2 regions of the Candidatus Pantoea symbiotica genome follow, and region 1 is predicted to be linked to the other one. Evidence: predicted binding sites of a transcription regulator. Region 1 holds the regulator's gene; the other holds the start of a gene.
The links. Region 1 encodes LexA, which represses DNA repair genes until DNA is damaged. Its sites were predicted from a motif close to TNCTGTATGTACATACAGNA; they were not measured.
Positions count from the first base shown of each region.

Region 2: uvrB (excinuclease ABC subunit UvrB) is a predicted target of LexA. The motif match lies at 2,371-2,390, and genes of this name have one in related genera.

Region 1 covers NZ_JBSZHR010000002.1:80,348-84,775, reverse strand. Annotated here, with positions in the region: gene zur (zinc uptake transcriptional repressor Zur) at 1-303, shown strand, start outside; gene ACXIZX_RS01045 (CsbD family protein) at 379-591, opposite strand; gene dinF (MATE family efflux transporter DinF) at 756-2,078, opposite strand; gene lexA (transcriptional repressor LexA) at 2,215-2,829, opposite strand; gene ACXIZX_RS01030 (diacylglycerol kinase) at 2,935-3,303, opposite strand; gene plsB (glycerol-3-phosphate 1-O-acyltransferase PlsB) at 3,431-4,428, shown strand, end outside.
Region 2 covers NZ_JBSZHR010000002.1:1,036,359-1,040,786, reverse strand. Annotated here, with positions in the region: gene ACXIZX_RS05400 (gluconeogenesis factor YvcK family protein) at 1-237, shown strand, start outside; gene uvrB (excinuclease ABC subunit UvrB) at 270-2,291, opposite strand; gene ACXIZX_RS05390 (ATP-binding cassette domain-containing protein) at 3,194-3,910, shown strand; gene ACXIZX_RS05385 (IS4 family transposase) at 4,027-4,428, shown strand, end outside.

The DNA.
Region 1 (4,428 bases):
CAGGGATTTATTCATCGCGTTGAGTCGAATAACAGTTATGTGGTTTGTCATCATTTTGATGAGCCGGCACATACTTCAGTGATGTTGGTGTGTGACGGTTGCGCGGCAGTGACTGAAAAACATGCTCATGGTGTGGAAAAGACCATTGCTTCGTTAGCGGATCAGGCGGGATTTTCTCTGCGTCATACTGTAATTGAGGCGCATGGCCTGTGTGAGAACTGCGCAGAAGTGGCAGCTTGCACGCATCATGAAAGTTGCGAGCATGACCATCAGGTTGAGGGGAAAAAACGGGTAAGAAAATAGAGAGGCACATCCTTGTGCCGGGCCAATCACTACGCTAAATGATTGGCGGGTAGGAGCATATTCATTAAGGGGCGATTACCAGCGGTAATCTTTATTGGTGCTTTCCCAGTCCTTAACTTCTTGCTCGGCCTGGTCTTTCGCATAACCGTAGCGCTCCTGGATTTTACCGACCAACTGATCGCGTTTACCTTCGATCACCGTCATGTCGTCATCCGTAAGCTTGCCCCACTTCTCTTTAAATTTCCCTTTAAACTGCTTCCAGTTTCCGCTCGCTTCGTCTTTGTTCATAACAATCCTCCACTTCATCCTGAGTGAGATAGATACATCGCCTATCTATCTGGCGATATACCCACACAACGCGCTACTCATGTGCGCCGTATAAGGTAATTGTAGTAGCCGTTTCGCAGTTTGTAGAGAATTACAGATTAATCTGTAGGTTACGCTTCGCTTATTCAGGCGTTGAACCAGCTATCACGTTGCCAGTGACCGCGCCAGATCAGCCACAGCGTCAGTCCGCGTAGCGCCAGGAACACCGTCACTGCCAGCCATAAACCGTGATTGCTGAGCCACGGCAATGTGAGCAGCGATACACCGTAGCCGAGTGCCGCCATCACCATGCTGTTACGCATCTCACGGCCGCGCGTCGCGCCGATAAACATGCCATCCAGCAGATAACACCACACGCCAACCAGCGGCAGAATCACCTGCCAAATCAGATAGCGATCGGCCATCTCGCGTAGCGCTTCCAGTGACGTCAGCATCGCCACAATCTGCGGACCGGTGAACGCATAAATCAGCGCAAAGATTGCTGCAACGAAGCAAGCCTGACGACAAGCCGCATGCCAAATCAGCAACAGCCGACTGCGATCTTTGGCCCCAACCGCTTCACCCGAACAGGCTTCAACCGCGTAGGCAAATCCATCCAGCGCGTATGCGGTAAAAGTGAGGAACATCAACAGTACCGCATTGACCGCCACCACATCCGGGCCAATTCGAGCACCAAGGATGGTGAGTGAGGCGAAGCAAATTTGCAGCATTAAAGAGCGCAGCATAATGTCGCGATTGAGGCGGAATAGCCGCGCCGCATCGCCGCACCAGCTACTTTTAAGCAGAGTAAAGTGGATACCGCGCATTTTCAGCACGCGCGCTACCATCCACAAACCCACGCCCAGCGTGACATATTCTGCCAGCGCGGTAGCCGCCGCCGCGCCAGCCACACCCCAATGCAGTTTGAGGACGAACAGCAGATCAAGCAGGATATTCACCAGATTGCCGATGATCAGCAGCACCATCGGCGCCCGCGCATACTGCACGCCCAGCAGCCAGCCAAGAATAACCAAATTGGCTAAGGTTGCGGGCGCACTCAGCCAGCGAATCTCAATAAAGATTTTCGCCTGCTGCTGCACTTCCGGGCTGCCGCCCATTAAAGCTGCCGCCAGGCTGCTTACCGGCGTTCGCAACACCATAAACAGCACGCCAAAAACCAGCGCAATCAGCAGCGGTTGCGTTAAGGCGCGCGCCAGCGCGGTTTTGTCATTGGCGCCAAATGCCTGAGCGGTCAATCCGGTAGTGCTCATGCGCAGGAACAGCAGAAGCATAAAGATGAAGCTGGTCGCTGTTGTGCCCACGGCGACGCCCCCGAGATAAATCGGGCTATCGAGATGACCAATAACAGCGGTATCCACCACGCCCAGTAACGGGACGGTGATATTTGACAGAATCATCGGCAGCGCTAGCCGCCAGAGTGTTTTATCTGAAGAGGAAAACAGCTGCATCAGCCCATTCCGTTGTGTGCGGTAATCAGCGTAATGGCGCCAGCGTGAGCCGCAGAAAGAGTCACAGAGAAGTAAAACAGCAGACTGCGGTCAGCGCAAATTCACACCGCCGCAGTTGGGGAGGATCAGAAACTGATCAGAGCCACTCGCCGTTGCGTACAATCCCAACAGCTAAACCTTCAACAGTTAGTGACTGCTCACGGGTATCAACAACAATCGGTTGGAAATCGGTGTTTTCCGGCAGCAGATGAACAATCGCGCCCTGCTTTTTCCAGCGTTTCACGGTGACTTCATCATCAATGCGCGCCACGACAACCTGGCCGTTACGCACTTCCTGCGTTTTATGCACCGCTAACAGATCGCCATCCATAATGCCGATATCTTTCATCGACATACCGCTTACACGCAGCAGGAAATCGGCACTTGGTTTGAACAGATTCGCATCCACCTGATAGTGGGCTTCAATATGTTCCTGCGCCAGCAAGGGTTCACCGGCAGCGACACGGCCAATCAGCGGCAGCCCCTCGCTCGGTTCTTCTTCCATTAGCAAACGAATCCCGCGCGATGCGCCGGAAACAATTTCAATTACGCCTTTACGCGCCAGCGCTTTCAGATGCTCTTCAGCAGCATTGGGCGAGCGAAAACCCAGTTGCGCAGCAATTTCCGCACGCGTTGGCGGCATGCCCGTCTGGTTAATATGGTCGCGAATCAGGTCATAGACCTGTTGCTGCCGTGCAGTTAACGCTTTCATCCCGCCCCCTGGTTGTTTATACAGTCGCTGTGAGTATATACAGGTATTCGCGAAATGAAAACCGTAACAGAGGGAAAAATCAGCGGTTTGATGAATCTGGAATCCCTATCTCAAATGCGTCCAGAGCAGCGCGATCCAGACGAACAGAGCCAGTAAGATAGTCAGCAATACGGCAGCCGATCCCATATCTTTGGCGCGGCCCGCGAGCGGATGTTGTTCCTGCCCGATGCGGTCAACCACCGCTTCGATAGCGCTATTAAGGATCTCAACGATAATAACCAGCACTACCGAGCCAATCATCAAGATGCGGGAAAGGGTATCTACATCCAGCCAGCAGGCCACGAGAATGGCCACCAGCGCGGCGACAGCTTCCTGCCGAAATGCGGCTTCGTGCTGCCATGCGGCACGCAGGCCCTGCCAGGAATAACCGGCTGCTTTCACTATTCTTACTAAACCGGTGACGTTATTTGCCATGTCTATGGAACCCTTGATCTATTTTGACGTCAATGTGTGGGCAGTATGAGGCGGCAGAGCCACAGACCTTCGCTGCGCTTTCTGGTATGCTTGCCGCGCTTTGCTAACAAGAGGCTTAAAGTTGTCTATGTCAGGTTGGCGTAAACTCTATTACAAATTATTGAATTTACCACTCTCTATTTTGGTAAAAAGTAAGGTCATTCCGACCGATCCCGTCTCTGAACACGGGATCGATCCGACACGTCCGGTGATGTATGTTTTGCCTTATGATTCAAAGGCTGACTTGCTCACGCTGCGTGCTCAATGCCTGAAACATGATCTGCCCGATCCACTGGCTCCGCTGGAGATCGATGGCACCCTGCTGCCGCGCCACGTGTTTATTCACGATGGTCCGCGCGTAATTCCCTATTTCGTGGCCAATCCCGAATCGGTGAAGCTGTTCCACGATTATCTGGATTTGCACCGCAGTAACCCGCAACTCGACGTGCAAATGCTACCGGTCGCGGTGATGTTTGGTCGTGCGCCGGGACGTGAAACATCCGGTGAATCCACGCCGCATCTGCGTGTGCTGAATGGCGTGCAGAAGTTCTTCGCCATTCTGTGGCACGGCCGCGACAGCTTTGTACGCTTCTCGCAAACCGTTTCGCTACGCCAGATGGCGACCGAACACGGCACCGATAAGTCGATTGCGCAGAAGCTGGCTCGCGTGGCGCGTATTCACTTTGCTCGCCAACGTCTGGCTGCGGTCGGCCCGCGTCTGCCTGCACGTCAGGATCTCTTCAACAAACTGTTACAGTCCAAAGCGATTGAAAAAGCGGTAGAAGATGAAGCGCGCAGCAAAAAGATTTCGCATGAGAAAGCCCAGCAGAACGCCATCGAAATGATGGAAGAAGTGGCGGCCAACTTCTCTTACGAAGCGATTAAAGTCACTGACCGCGTGATGGGCTGGCTGTGGAGCCGCCTGTATCAGGGCATCAACGTGCATGGCGGTGAGCGCGTGCGTCAGCTGGCGCAGGATGGTCATGAGATTGTCTATGTGCCCTGCCACCGCAGCCACATGGATTATCTGCTGCTCTCCTACGTGCTTTATCATCAAGGTCTGGTGCCGCCGCACATTGCTGCGGG
Region 2 (4,428 bases), 960 kb from region 1:
GGCCGCGAACTGAGCCCGGCGGCAGCCAGCCTGAATGTGGCCGATAAATTGGCGATCATGGAGAAAGCGATTGGCAAGCGGGTGATTGATGCGGTGGTGGTGAGTCCGGCCGCCGATATTCGCGGCGTGGAAGAGCGTTTAATCATTCGCGAACCGCTGGAAGCCGCCGACATCAAATATCGCCACGACCGCCAGCTGCTGCGTATCGCGCTGGAACACGCCATTCAGGCCGTGTAGAGTCGCCATTTATGGCGACCTGGCTGCTACCATCACGAAGCCGCAATAAACAGCTCGCGCAGTTGATGTAACTGATCGCGCACGCTGGCGGCTTCTTCGAACTCCAGGTTCTGCGCGTGTTGCTGCATCTGCCCTTCCAGCTCGTGAATTTTCTTCTGCATCGCCTGCGGCGTCAGCGCCATATAGTTAGCTTCGGCTTCTGCCGCAGTGCGTGACGCGGTTTTGCCTTTGCCGCGCGTTTTCACTACGTTTTTACCGAGCTCAAGAATATCGGTGATCTTCTTGTTGAGCCCTTGCGGTGTAATGCCATTCTCTTCGTTGTATTTCTGCTGCTTCTCACGACGGCGCTCGGTTTCGCCCATCGCGCGCTCCATCGACGGCGTGAGTTTGTCGGCGTAGAGAATCGCCCGGCCGTTGATGTTACGCGCGGCGCGGCCAATGGTCTGAATCAGCGAACGCTCGGAACGCAGGAAGCCCTCTTTATCGGCATCGAGAATCGCCACCAGCGACACCTCCGGCATATCCAGACCTTCTCGCAGCAAGTTGATGCCAACCAGCACATCAAATTCGCCGAGGCGTAAATCGCGGATAATCTCCATACGTTCCACGGTATCGATATCCGAGTGCAGATAGCGCACCTTCTCGCCGTGCTCCACAAGGTATTCGGTGAGATCTTCCGCCATACGCTTGGTCAGTACGGTCACCAGCACACGCTCGTTGATCTCAACACGCTTGCGGATTTCCGACAGCAAATCATCGACCTGCGTCGCCACCGGACGCACTTCCAGCACCGGATCCAGCAGGCCAGTTGGGCGCACCAGCTGATCAATCACTTCGCTGCCCGATTTTTCCAGCTCGTAATTGCCCGGCGTGGCCGACACATAAATGGTTTGCGGCGCGGCCGCTTCAAACTCTTCAAAGCGCATTGGACGGTTATCCAGCGCCGACGGCAAGCGGAAACCGTATTCCACCAGCGTCTCTTTACGCGCGCGGTCACCGCGATACATGCCGCCAATCTGCGGAATGGTGACGTGCGATTCGTCGACCACCAGCAAGCCATCCGCTGGTAAATAGTCGAACAAGGTCGGCGGCGGCTCGCCCGGTCCGCGACCGGAAAGATAGCGCGAGTAGTTTTCGATGCCGGAGCAGTAACCCAACTCGTTCATCATTTCGAGATCGAACTGCGTACGCTGGGAAATACGCTGTTCTTCAAGCAGCTTGTTGTTCTCCAGCAGCACTTTGCGGCGGATCACCAGCTCATCTTTGATCTCTTCCATCGCTTGCAGAATGCGTTCGCGCGGCGTCACGTAGTGCGTTTTGGGATAGACGGTAAAGCGTGGGATAACAGAATCAATCTGGCCAGTCAGCGGATCAAACAGCGACAGCCTTTCAACTTCTTCATCAAACAGTTCAATACGCAGCGCAATGTCGTCCGATTCCGCCGGGAACACATCAATCACTTCGCCGCGCACGCGGAAGGTGCCGCGCTGGAAGGCTTGATCGTTACGGGTATATTGCAATTCCGCCAGACGGCGCAGAATGCTGCGCTGATCAATAATCATGCCGCGCGTCAGGTGCAGCATCATTTTCAGGTAGAGATCAGGATCGCCCAAGCCGTAGATCGCCGAAACCGACGCCACCACAATCACATCACGACGCTCCAGCAGTGCTTTGGTCGCCGACAGACGCATCTGCTCAATGTGCTCATTCACCGAGGCATCTTTCTCGATAAAGGTGTCAGAACTCGGCACATAGGCTTCAGGCTGGTAGTAATCGTAATAAGAGACGAAAAACTCCACCGCGTTATCCGGGAAAAACTCCTTCATCTCGCCGTAGAGCTGCGCTGCCAGGGTTTTATTCGGCGCCAGCACCATCGTCGGGCGGTTGAGGTCGGCAATCACGTTCGCCACGGTAAATGTTTTACCAGAGCCCGTCACGCCCAACAGCGTTTGATGCGCGAGTCCATCTTCCAGCCCCTCTTCGAGACGGCGAATCGCCTCAGGTTGATCGCCTGAAGGCTTGAAAGCGGAGTTGAGTTTAAAGGCTTTGCTCATGTTTTAGCGGTTCCAGCAGATGAAGTCGGCGGGCAGGCTGCTAATTCTACTCTGCTATGGCGAATTTGCCAGAAAAAAATACTGGACATAATCACAGTAACCTTGCACGATAATGGAACCTGAAGCCGATTTTCTTCAGTGCAATTTAAGCGGTAGCCAGCAAGCTCTTGTTGCGCAATGTTATCCCCAAGCGGAGGACGCTTTTAACATTTGTCAATAGAGTGTCATTAAATTGCAGTCCGATGACAAGCCAGATAATTCGCATGCTTGATTTTAACTAACCTGCTGTTTTTACTGACATTGACTCAAAAGCCCAGTTTCTCATCATAATGTATGAAGGCCGCGAATTTACTCGCTTGCACACGGTTTTCAGTCGCTAATGCACAAGGTTATCCACAGTAATGGTGGATAAGTGAATCCAGCCCCGAGCCCATCGGCTGTGTATAATTTTCTCTCGCCCATTCTTAAGCGCGAAAAAAAATTTTTTCGCATTTATTTTTCTCCGCCTGCGTGTCGCATTAACCCTTCTTTTTCCCTGTTTACCTCTCCTTGCCGGGAGAAAAGCCAGGCTTTAAGACCATTTATTTCCCCGGTTATTGCCTTACGAACGATCAAATGCACCAGAAACGTTAAGCAGTCAGCACCGTCAAAGTGCAGCTAATTTATCACCGCCGGCAATTGTTAAGCGTTTCTCAACTTTTAGCGGTTGATTTGTCAGGTTTCCGACCTGGAAAGAGTTAAATTCCTAACCTGGCCTGGGAATTGCAGTGTTTGCTATATGGAGTGACGAGTCCATATCGGCGCTTGCCGACGACAGCGGTGTCCATCAATCGTGCACGACTGTATGCCAGACGACACAGAGCGGGAGCATTCAGGCTAATAATCTGGAAGGAGTATGTCAGATGCTGAGTTTACGTTCGGTGAATCAGTTTTACGGTCAAAATCACATTCTGTGGGATGTGGATCTCGATCTGCCGCCGGGCACCTGCACCGGCGTGTTGGGCAGCCCCGGCATGGGCAAAACCACGTTGGTGAACTGCATTATGGGCCGACTGCCGATTAACAGCGGCTCGATGACCTGGCAGGAAGATGGCGCGCCGCCGGAAGATTTGCTGCTGCAACCGGCCGAGCTGCGCGCACGCACCGGCATTGGTTACGTGCCGCAAGGACGGCATATTTTCTCGCAGATGAGCGTGGAGGATAACCTGCTGATCGCCCTGATGGCGGCGCAGGACGATCGTAGTCGCGCCATTCCGGAAATGGTGTTTGACCTGTTTCCGGCGCTCTATTCATTGCGCCATCAGCGCAGCGGCGAGTTGCCGATGGAGCAACAGCAACATTTGGCACTGGCGCGCGCGCTGGTGCTGCAGCCCAAGCTGGTGATTCTGGATGAGCCAACAGAAGGGATGTCGCCGTGGCTGGAAGAGGAGATGGGCAATCTGATTCGTCGGCTAAACCGTGAGTATGGTTTAACCATTCTGCTGCTGGAGCAGCACGTGTCGTTTGTCCGGCGCGTCGCCGACTATTTCCTGCTGCTGCATCGTGGGCGTAACGTGGCACACGGCAAAGTGGCGCAGTTGGATGACATCACCGTTAATAAGTGGTTAACGGCGACGTAGATAGCCAGGTCGCCATAAATGGCGACCCTACGACCTGATGAATCCCCACAAAAACGAAGCAGGCACAGTGGAAAAATGGTCTAATTATTGCGCCAACAAAAAATAAGATCGCCACTATGCCTGCTTCCGCATTTTGCCATAAATTTTTACGGGAATCTTTAGCCAGCACCCATCAGTATCGTCGTAACGCCCTCACTGATATGACGATTTCCCTGACCCGCGGTGCTTCCCTCAATCTGACCAGCATTGGTCGCTCTCTTGCGGGCGATGCCCGCGTTAAGCACAAAATCAAACGCGTTGACCGCCTTATGGGGAATGCTGCCCTCCACCGGGAGGTGCCCGCGCTGTCACGCGACATTATCTGCTGGCTTATCCGGGACATGAAGGAGTGCGTCATTGCCGTGGACTGGAGCGCCTGGCCGACTCAGTCCTTCAGCCTTTTGCGTGCCAGCCTGCTGGCGGACGGACGCGCTATCCCGCTGCTGAGCCTCATCGCAGAAGGCGATAAGCTGGGAAAT